DNA from 4 places in the Bacillus nitratireducens genome. Region 2 is predicted to be linked to each of the others. Evidence: riboswitches for the same ligand, from Rfam matches in the RefSeq annotation. Region 2 holds a riboswitch; each other region holds the start of a gene.
What was found. Region 2 has a riboswitch for S-adenosylmethionine ahead of Q3V31_RS17630 (ECF-type riboflavin transporter substrate-binding protein). Riboswitches for the same ligand answer to the same signal wherever they lie in the genome.
Positions count from the first base shown of each region.

Region 1: another riboswitch for S-adenosylmethionine. It lies ahead of Q3V31_RS27695 (MetQ/NlpA family ABC transporter substrate-binding protein); the one in region 2 lies ahead of Q3V31_RS17630 (ECF-type riboflavin transporter substrate-binding protein).
Region 3: another riboswitch for S-adenosylmethionine. It lies ahead of Q3V31_RS27780 (peptide ABC transporter substrate-binding protein); the one in region 2 lies ahead of Q3V31_RS17630 (ECF-type riboflavin transporter substrate-binding protein).
Region 4: another riboswitch for S-adenosylmethionine. It lies ahead of Q3V31_RS23165 (sugar ABC transporter substrate-binding protein); the one in region 2 lies ahead of Q3V31_RS17630 (ECF-type riboflavin transporter substrate-binding protein).

Region 1 covers NZ_JAUMJO010000012.1:16,604-18,806, forward strand. Annotated here, with positions in the region: gene Q3V31_RS27690 (methionine ABC transporter ATP-binding protein) at 1-531, opposite strand, end outside; gene Q3V31_RS27695 (MetQ/NlpA family ABC transporter substrate-binding protein) at 544-1,356, opposite strand; SAM riboswitch class I at 1,442-1,555, opposite strand; gene Q3V31_RS27700 (NAD(P)-dependent alcohol dehydrogenase) at 1,636-2,203, opposite strand, start outside.
Region 2 covers NZ_JAUMJO010000004.1:395,556-397,758, forward strand. Annotated here, with positions in the region: gene Q3V31_RS17625 (aspartate/glutamate racemase family protein) at 26-709, opposite strand; SAM riboswitch class I at 860-975, shown strand; gene Q3V31_RS17630 (ECF-type riboflavin transporter substrate-binding protein) at 1,115-1,663, shown strand; gene Q3V31_RS17635 (ABC transporter ATP-binding protein) at 1,674-2,203, shown strand, end outside.
Region 3 covers NZ_JAUMJO010000012.1:35,191-37,393, reverse strand. Annotated here, with positions in the region: gene Q3V31_RS27785 (aldo/keto reductase) at 1-432, shown strand, start outside; SAM riboswitch class I at 587-691, shown strand; gene Q3V31_RS27780 (peptide ABC transporter substrate-binding protein) at 824-2,203, shown strand, end outside.
Region 4 covers NZ_JAUMJO010000006.1:239,532-241,734, reverse strand. Annotated here, with positions in the region: gene Q3V31_RS23165 (sugar ABC transporter substrate-binding protein) at 1-1,007, opposite strand, end outside; SAM riboswitch class I at 1,095-1,200, opposite strand; gene Q3V31_RS23160 (NCS2 family permease) at 1,293-2,203, opposite strand, start outside.

The sequences.
Region 1 (2,203 bases), on a different contig from region 2:
ATCGGTCGTTTCTGGATCTAATGCGCTCGTTGCTTCATCACTTAATAAAACTTCAGGCTCATGAGATAGTGCGCGAGCAATCGCTACACGTTGCTTTTGACCACCAGATAATTCGCTTGGATAGGCATCTTTTTTATTAAAGAGATCAACAATACGTAAATACTTTTCTACCCTTTTTTCAATTTCATTTTTGGGAAGACCAGATAGACGTAAGGGTAGTGCGATGTTTTCATAAACGGTAACGGTTTTAAGTAAATTGAATCCTTGAAAAATCATGCCGATCTTTTGTCTTGCTTTTGCGAGTTCTTTTGTTGATAAGGTTGTTAAATCTTGTTCATTTACAATGATATTTCCTGTCGTTGGTTTTTCTAATAAATTTACACAACGAATTAATGTACTTTTGCCAGCGCCACTATATCCGATGATTCCAAATACTTCGCCCTTTTTTACTTTAAGGGAAGTTGATTTAAGGGCCTCAACATTCCCTTTTTTTGTTGTAAATACTTTGGAGACGTTTTTTAATTCAATCATTATAGTCAGCTCCTACCAAGACGGTAAAACAGAACCATCGAATTTTTTCTCAATGAAATCTTTTACTTCTTTAGATTGATAAGCTTTCTTTAATTTGTTTACAACAGCATCATCTTTATTTTCAGTACGAACAACGACCCAGTTCACATATGGTGAATCTTTTCCTTCACGGAAAATAGAATCTTTCGCTGGACTTAATTTTGCACCTAATGCAAAGTTTGTATTAATTGCAGCTGCCTTTACTTCACTTAGCTGTGTTGGTAATTGAGATGCCTCTAATTCAACAATCTTTAAATTTTTTGGATTTTCAATTACATCTTTTGCAGTCGCTTTTTCTGTAGCCTTTGGATCAACTTTTAAAACCCCTGCTTTTTCAAATAGCTTTAAAGCGCGAAGCTCATTTGTTGGATCATTTGGGACAGCGATTGCATCGCCCTCTTTTAATTCTTTTACATCTTTTAAGCTTTTAGAATACACACCCATAGGGAATGTTACTGTGGAAAATACTTCAGTTAATTTCATATTACGTTCAGCTTTAAATACGTCTAAATAAGATTTAGTTTGATAGCTATTTACATCAAGGCTTTTTTCATCTAAAGATACGTTCGGTGCTACATAATCATTAAATACCTTTACATCAATTTCGAGACCATCTTTTGCGGCAACTTCTTTCACCTTTTCAAAAATTTGTTCATGCGGTCCACCTGTTACACCAACGGTAATCTTTTTCTCATCTAATGCTTTTACCTCTTTATCAGAATTAGCACCACATGCACCTAACAATAATACAGCTCCACTTACAATACTTAATAATACCTTTTTCATCTATAATTCCCCCTTAATATACGTTCCAAAATAAAAAGCACCTCTCAAAAATAAGAGAGGTGCCGAATAGACGAAATAGGTTCCTCTCTTATCTTCCAAAACGAAAATCGTTCTGCAGGAATTAGCACCTTAGCTTATACGTTATAAGCTCGGTTGCCGGGCATCATCGGGCCAGTCCCTCCGCCACTCTTGATAAGAGTATGTGTATGTAGTTTTTAAATATGGTACTAATAGTAAATCTTACAAAAAGAATTGTCAATGGTATTTTCTGAATATATTTTATTTTAAGGTAATGGAAACATTCCCTTTTTTATGCCCTTTTTCTACATATATATGAGCTTCTGGAATTTCTTCTAAGCGATAAATTCTATCAATAACAGGTTTTAAATTTTCTGTTTCAGTTAATTTTTTTAGTAGAATCATATCTTCTTTACTTACTTTTGCCATCATTCCATTAACAGATACATATTTTCCATTTTGCGTTAATACTTTTTGACAAAGGGATCTTTTAATTTTTCCAACTGCATCAAATATAATATCGTAGCGTTCAGCTCGCTTTGTAAAATCTTCTTTCGTATAATCAATTACGTGATTAGCTCCTAAAGATTGCACGAGTTCAAAGTTTGAATTACTACAAACAGCTGTAACGGTCGCGCCAAAATATTTAGCAAGTTGTACGGCAGCTGTTCCTACTGAACCAGATGCGCCATATATAAGTACTTGTTGCCCTTTTCTTATACGTCCTTTTCTCAGGAAGTGTAATGCTGAAGTTCCGCCAAAAGGAATAATGGCAGCTTCTTCATACGTCACATTGGTAGGTTTTAATGATATCAATCCGCTTTCATGC
Region 2 (2,203 bases):
GCTCTACCTGTATGCTTTTATATTATTATCCAGCAAATTGTACAGCAGTATTTGCATGTAAAAAAGCAGTATCAAAAACAGGAACAGAAAGGTCATTTTTGGAAATAAGCAATGGTATTTCAGTACAGCCTAGTAATATTCCTTCCGCACCATTTTGAATTAATGAATTGGTAATTTGTATTAGTTTTTCTTTTGATGTTTCTGAAATAATTCCTCTACTTAATTCATTTAATATGACGTGATGGATAAAAGTTCTTTCTTCGTCATTTGGGATAATTGTCTCAATTTTATATTTTGCTAGTCGTGATGTATAAAAATCTTGTTCCATCGTTTGTTTCGTTCCTAATAATCCGATCCGTTTTATATTCTGTTCTACCATTTCTTTAGCACTTACATCACCGATATGAAGAAGTGGGATTGATATTGCTTGTTCTACTTCCTCAGCAAATAGATGTACAGTATTAGAACACATTAGTAAACATTCAGCTCCTGAGTTTTCTACCTTTTTTGCTACCGTGACTAATTCATTTTTCACTTCTTCATATTGATGGTTTTGCAATAATGTAGTTACCTCCCCAAAGTCCATGCTATATAAAACAAGCTTCGCATTTTGATTATATTTAGAGAGAGTAAGTGTATTAATATGTTTATAGTACAATGATGTTGATTCCCAACTTAGTCCGCCAATTAAGCCAATTACTTTCATCATGCATTCCTCCCGTAACAATTTTGAATTCATTATTTCACAATTCCGATAAGAATACAATGATTTAAATGAACTATTTATCGAAAAATAAAAATAGTAAGAAAAGTATTGAAATTATTTGTTGTTAGTGCCATAATACAGATTACAAATACATACTTATCCAGAGAGGTAGAGGGAACGGCCCTATGAAACCTCAGCAACCCCTATGTAATTACATAGGAAGGTGCTAATTCCGCAGAGGACACTATGTGTTTTTTGAAAGATAAGGGGATTCTTGTACGTGAAAGAAAATGACCTCTTATTTAAGAGGTCATTTTTTGTTGTATAGAAAGGAAGTGTCGATGCATAATTCATTTTCAAAATAAATATAGAGTATTAAAAGTTGAATAATACGAGAGGGGAATTGTAATGAACAAATTAACGACAAAGCTAGTAGTAGCTATTGGAATTGGAGCAGCTTTATACGGGGTATTAGGGCTTTGGGGATTTTCTATCGCACCGAATACATTTATTAAACCCGCATTGGCTATTTTAACCGTTTTTGGAGCATTATTTGGCCCAGTAGCAGGACTTTTAATAGGACTCATCGGTCATTCCGTTACAGATACGATCGCTGGTTGGGGTATTTGGTGGGGATGGGTTATTAGTTCAGGTATTATTGGTTTTGCAATGGGACTCATACAAAAAAGAGTTGGTTTTAGTGTAAAACATGGAACGTATAATAACCGTGATATTTCTTATTTTGCAATTACAGGGTTAATCGGTATTGTCATTGCTATTATATTTGCTGGGGCATTCGATATTATTGTGATGGGAGAACCGTTTGACAAAATAGTTATACAAGTACTAGGCGCAACAATTGCAGACGTTATCGTATTTTTAGTTCTTGGCTTACCAATCACGATCGGCTTAGCGAAATCAAATAAGAAACATACACATTTAAAAATTGAAAAGTAGGGATGAATACATGCAACCAATTATTTCTTTTGAACAATTTACCTTTCAATATAGGCATGCCACGCAGCCTACTTTAAAAAATATTACATTTCAAATATATCCTGGGGAAAAGGTACTTATCGCTGGACGAAGTGGTTCAGGTAAGTCAACATTAGCTCATTGTATAAATGGACTAATCCCATTTTCTTACGAAGGGATAAGTACCGGTAACATTTTAATAGCTGGAAAGGATCCGAGAAAAGGTAGTGTTTTTGAACAGAGTAAACACGTAGGGACAATATTACAAGATCAAGATTCACAATTTATAGGCCTTACTGTCGAAGAGGATGTAGCATTTGCATTAGAAAACGATTGTGTAAATCAAATAGAAATGAGAAAGATTGTTACGGATTCTTTAAAAAAGGTAAGCATGCAGGACTTTCATACACAAAGTCCGCATGAATTATCAGGAGGTCAAAAACAGACAGTCTCTCTTGCAGGTCTGCTAACGACAAATGCAGGTATATTATTATTTGATGAACCGTTAGCTAATTTGGATCC
Region 3 (2,203 bases), on a different contig from region 2:
CGTGTACGCGCTATTGGTGTGAGTAATTTCCATATTCACCATTTGCAAGACGTATTTGAAATTGCTGAAATTAAGCCTATGGTTAACCAAGTGGAATACCATCCACGTTTAGCACAAGAAGAATTGCACACTTTCTGTAAAGAGCATGGTATTCAGCTTGAAGCTTGGTCACCATTAATGCAAGGACAACTACTAGATCACCCAACATTACAAGAAATTGCTACAAAATATAATAAATCGACTGCACAAGTGATTCTACGCTGGGATCTACAAAATGAAGTTGTAACGATTCCTAAATCAATTAAAGAACACCGCATCATTGAAAATGCGAACATCTTTGATTTTGAATTAAGCTCGGATGATATGAAAGCAATTCAAGCTTTAAATGAAAATCACCGCGTTGGTCCAGATCCGGATAACTTTAACTTCTAATAAGGAAACCACTGCCATATGCAGTGGTTTCTTTATTTTTAATAAAACTGAAAATTTAAACTATATTCCATTTGATTGACACTTCATTATCTAAGGTGTAAGATTTTGAATTATCAAAGAAACACAAAAATTAATAAAATTTATTCGTTTACTCATTGTATCAAGAGAGGTGGAGGGACTGGCCCTTTGAAACCTCGGCAACAGGTTCATTTTGAATACTGTGCCACTTCCTGCAAGCTTTGTGCTTGAAAGATAGAATGAGGGACTTCGTTTATATACGGGTGCATAACTTGTACGTAAAAATCCCTCTTTCTCAATACGAAAAGAGGGATTTTTTATTTTTCATTTCCCTCATCATCATCCAAACTTAATTATTTAGGAGGAAAATCAAATGAAAAAGAAGTTTGTACCCGGTATTGCATCAGTTGTAGGAGTAAGTATTTTATTAACTGGTTGCGGTAGTTATAAAAACGAAGCAAGCGGAGCAAATGCAAAAGACGAGGCGCCTAGTAAGCAGGTTTTAAACTTATCTTCACCTACTGAAATACGAACAATGGATACAGCTCGTGCTACAGATACTGATTCTGGTCAAGTAATGAGAAACGTATTTGAAGGTTTGTATAATCTTGGTGAAGGTAACAAACCTGTCCCTGGTGTTGCAAAATCTCATGAAGTAAGTGGCGATAAAACGAAATACACATTCCACCTGCGAGATTCAAAATGGTCAAACGGCACTCCTGTTACAGCGAAAGACTTTGTCTTTGCTTGGCAAAGAGCTGTCGATCCAGCGACAGCCTCTGAATACGCATTTCTATTCTTTGATATTAAAAATGCAACAAAAATTAACAACAAAGAACTTCCAGCCGATCAACTTGGTGTAAAAGCAATTGATGCCCATACGTTTGAGGTAGAATTAGAACGTCCTGTTCCGTACTTTATTAGCTTAACAGCGTTCCCAACATTTCTACCAATTAACGAGGAATTCTTTAAAGCACAAGGTGATAAGTACGCTTTAGAAGATAATACAATCTTGTACAACGGAGCTTTTACACTAAGCGATTGGAAGCACGAACAAAGCTTTAAATTCAAGAAAAACCCTACCTATTGGGATAAAGATACTGTCAAACTGGAAGAAATCAATTTTAACGTCGTAAAAGAAAAATCTACAGAAGTAAATTTATTCGAGTCAAAACAATTAGATCGTATCAAACTAACATCTGACTTCGTTGATAAATATAAAAAGGATGCTAACTTTAAAGAACGTCCAAACGTAGGGGTACAGTTTTTACGTATGAATCAACAAAACAAAGTACTTCAAAACGTTTCTGCACGCCAAGCAATTGCTCAAACAATTGATCGAAAATCCTTTGTAAATACGTTATTAAATGACGGCTCTACACCAACCTTGAGTCTCGTGCCGAAAAACTTTGCAAAAGGGCCTGATGGAAAAGACTTCCGTACTGCAAACGGCGATTTAACAAAAGTTGATACAACATCTGCACAAGAATTATGGAAAAAAGCAAAAAAAGAACTTGGTTCTGAAAAGATAACATTAGAATTATTAACAAGTGATGGTGACCTTGAGAAGAAAACTGGTGAGTTCCTAAAAGGACAACTAGAAAAGAATTTAGATGGCTTAACAGTAAATATAAAACCGCAACCACGTAAACAACAAGTTTCACTTTTATTAAAAGGTGACTACGAGATTGGAATTGACGGTTGGAGCCCTGACTTTGCGGATCCAATTACATTCCTTGAGTTATTTACAACG
Region 4 (2,203 bases), on a different contig from region 2:
TGTGGCAAACTATTTTTCTTTACTAAATAAGGTTCTAGTGAATAAATATCTGGCGTTTGTTCACCAGCGATTTTCTTGTATAAGAAACGCACTTGAACTTTACCGACTTCAGCTGGATCGGTTGCAGCCGTAGCAGTCCAAGGTGAATTTTCTTTTTGCATGAGTTGTAAATCTTCATTACTTAAGTCAATGCTGTATACTTTTATATCTGTACGACCAGCTTGTTCGAGTGCTTTGACGGCCCCCTTAGCAAACTCATCCCACGAAGCGAAAATAGCTTGTAAATCACCTTTTTTCGGATATTTTTTTAGTAAAGCTTCTACTTGTGTTTGCGTATCAAGTGGTGTGTTATTACTAGCGGTACCAAAGCGTGCAACTTCTTTTATATTTGGATAACGTTTATAAAAAGCATCAATGATAATATTGCGACGTTCCATTGGGGCAAATCCGCCAACCCATACGACGGCGATATTCCCTTGTCCATTCAGATCTTCCGCTAACGTTTTTAATGATTTCCATGCAAGACTATAATCATCTTGATCAATAATCGTTACACCCGGTAAGCGTAGATCGTTATCAAATGCAACTACAGGAATATTCGTTTGTAATGCTTTTTCTACTCCGGGTTTTAGTGCTTCAGAGCGACCGTGATCAATTAAAATACCATCAACTTTTGAATTAATAGCAGTATCTAGATTTGCTGCCATTTTTGCTAAATCATTATCAGAATTGTAGACTTGCACACTGCCGCCGAATAGCTCGACTTGTTTTTTGACACCCTCAATATATTGAGAGGAAAAAGTTCCGATGGACATTTGCATAATTAATGCGATTTTTAATGGCTTTTTTACTTGGCTTGGAATTTCTGTTTGTAAATGATTTGCTGCTGTAGTAGTTTCTTTCTTCACCGTTTGTTGCTTTTGTGAAGAGATAGCATCTTGTTCATTTGTGCAAGCTGTTAATGCGAGTAAGAGAATAATGAGTACGGTGGAACATAATTTTTTCATAAAAAAATCCCTCCTAAATTAAGAAAAGAGAGGAGGGAGTGAAAATAAAAACGTCTTTTCATATAGAAAAGACGTCTTATCATATTACTCTTATCTTTCAACACAATGTGTTGTAAGAATTAGCACCGTGCCCATAAATGGGTCGGTTGCCGGGCTTCGTAGGGCTCATCCCTCCACCTGCTCTTGATAAGACATCGAATATTTAACTATTTCGAATTATTCCATAAGTGTATGCTGTTGTCAAATGTTTTTTTGTAAATAAAAAATCCCTCTTTATGAGGGATTTTAATGTGGTAAGAAAACTAATTGATAAGCGAACAAGATTCCGAATAAATACACAAGTGGGTGAACAGCACGGAATTGTCCTTTTGCCATTTTCATAAGTGGGTATGAAATAAATCCAAGTGCAATACCTGTTGAAATACTTGATGTAAGTGGCATGCTTAAGATTACTAAAAATGCTGGGAATGCTTCATCGAACGTATCCCAATCGATGTGGCGAACTGAACCCATCATAAGACTACCAACGATAATTAATGATGGTGCTGTAATAGCTGAAACGCCAGAAACAGCGCTCACTAACGGTCCGAAGAATGCTGCTAATGCAAACAGAACAGCTACTGTAACAGTTGTTAAACCAGTACGGCCACCAGCTGCAACACCAGCAGAAGATTCAATGTAAGCTGTTGATGGTGTTGTTCCGAACATAGCTCCAATTGTTGCTGAGAATGAGTCAGATAGAAGAGCTCGTCCTGCTTTTGGAAGCTTTCCGTCTTTTATAAATCCACCTTGTTGTGCTACACCAAGTAATGTTCCTGTTGTATCAAATAATGTAACAAGGAAGAATGAGAACACAACGCCGTATAATCCGTAGTTAATTACATCAGATACAGCAGTAATTGGGTTTGAAACGATAATGCCTTCTGGTAATCCAGGCATTGACGTAACGCCATTTGAGAACGTTAATTGCCCTGTGAAATAAGCGATAATACCAGTTAGTAACATTCCGATAAATAGTGCCCCGTTTATATTTAAAGACATAAGGATAATTGTAATTCCAAGACCAGCTAATGCTAGTAGAACTGGAGCAGAGTGAAGATCGCCAAGTCCAACTAAGTTTGCATCATTTTTAGTAACAATGCCTGTTAATCGCAAACCGATAAAAGCAATAAAAAGACCAATACCAGCAGTAAGTG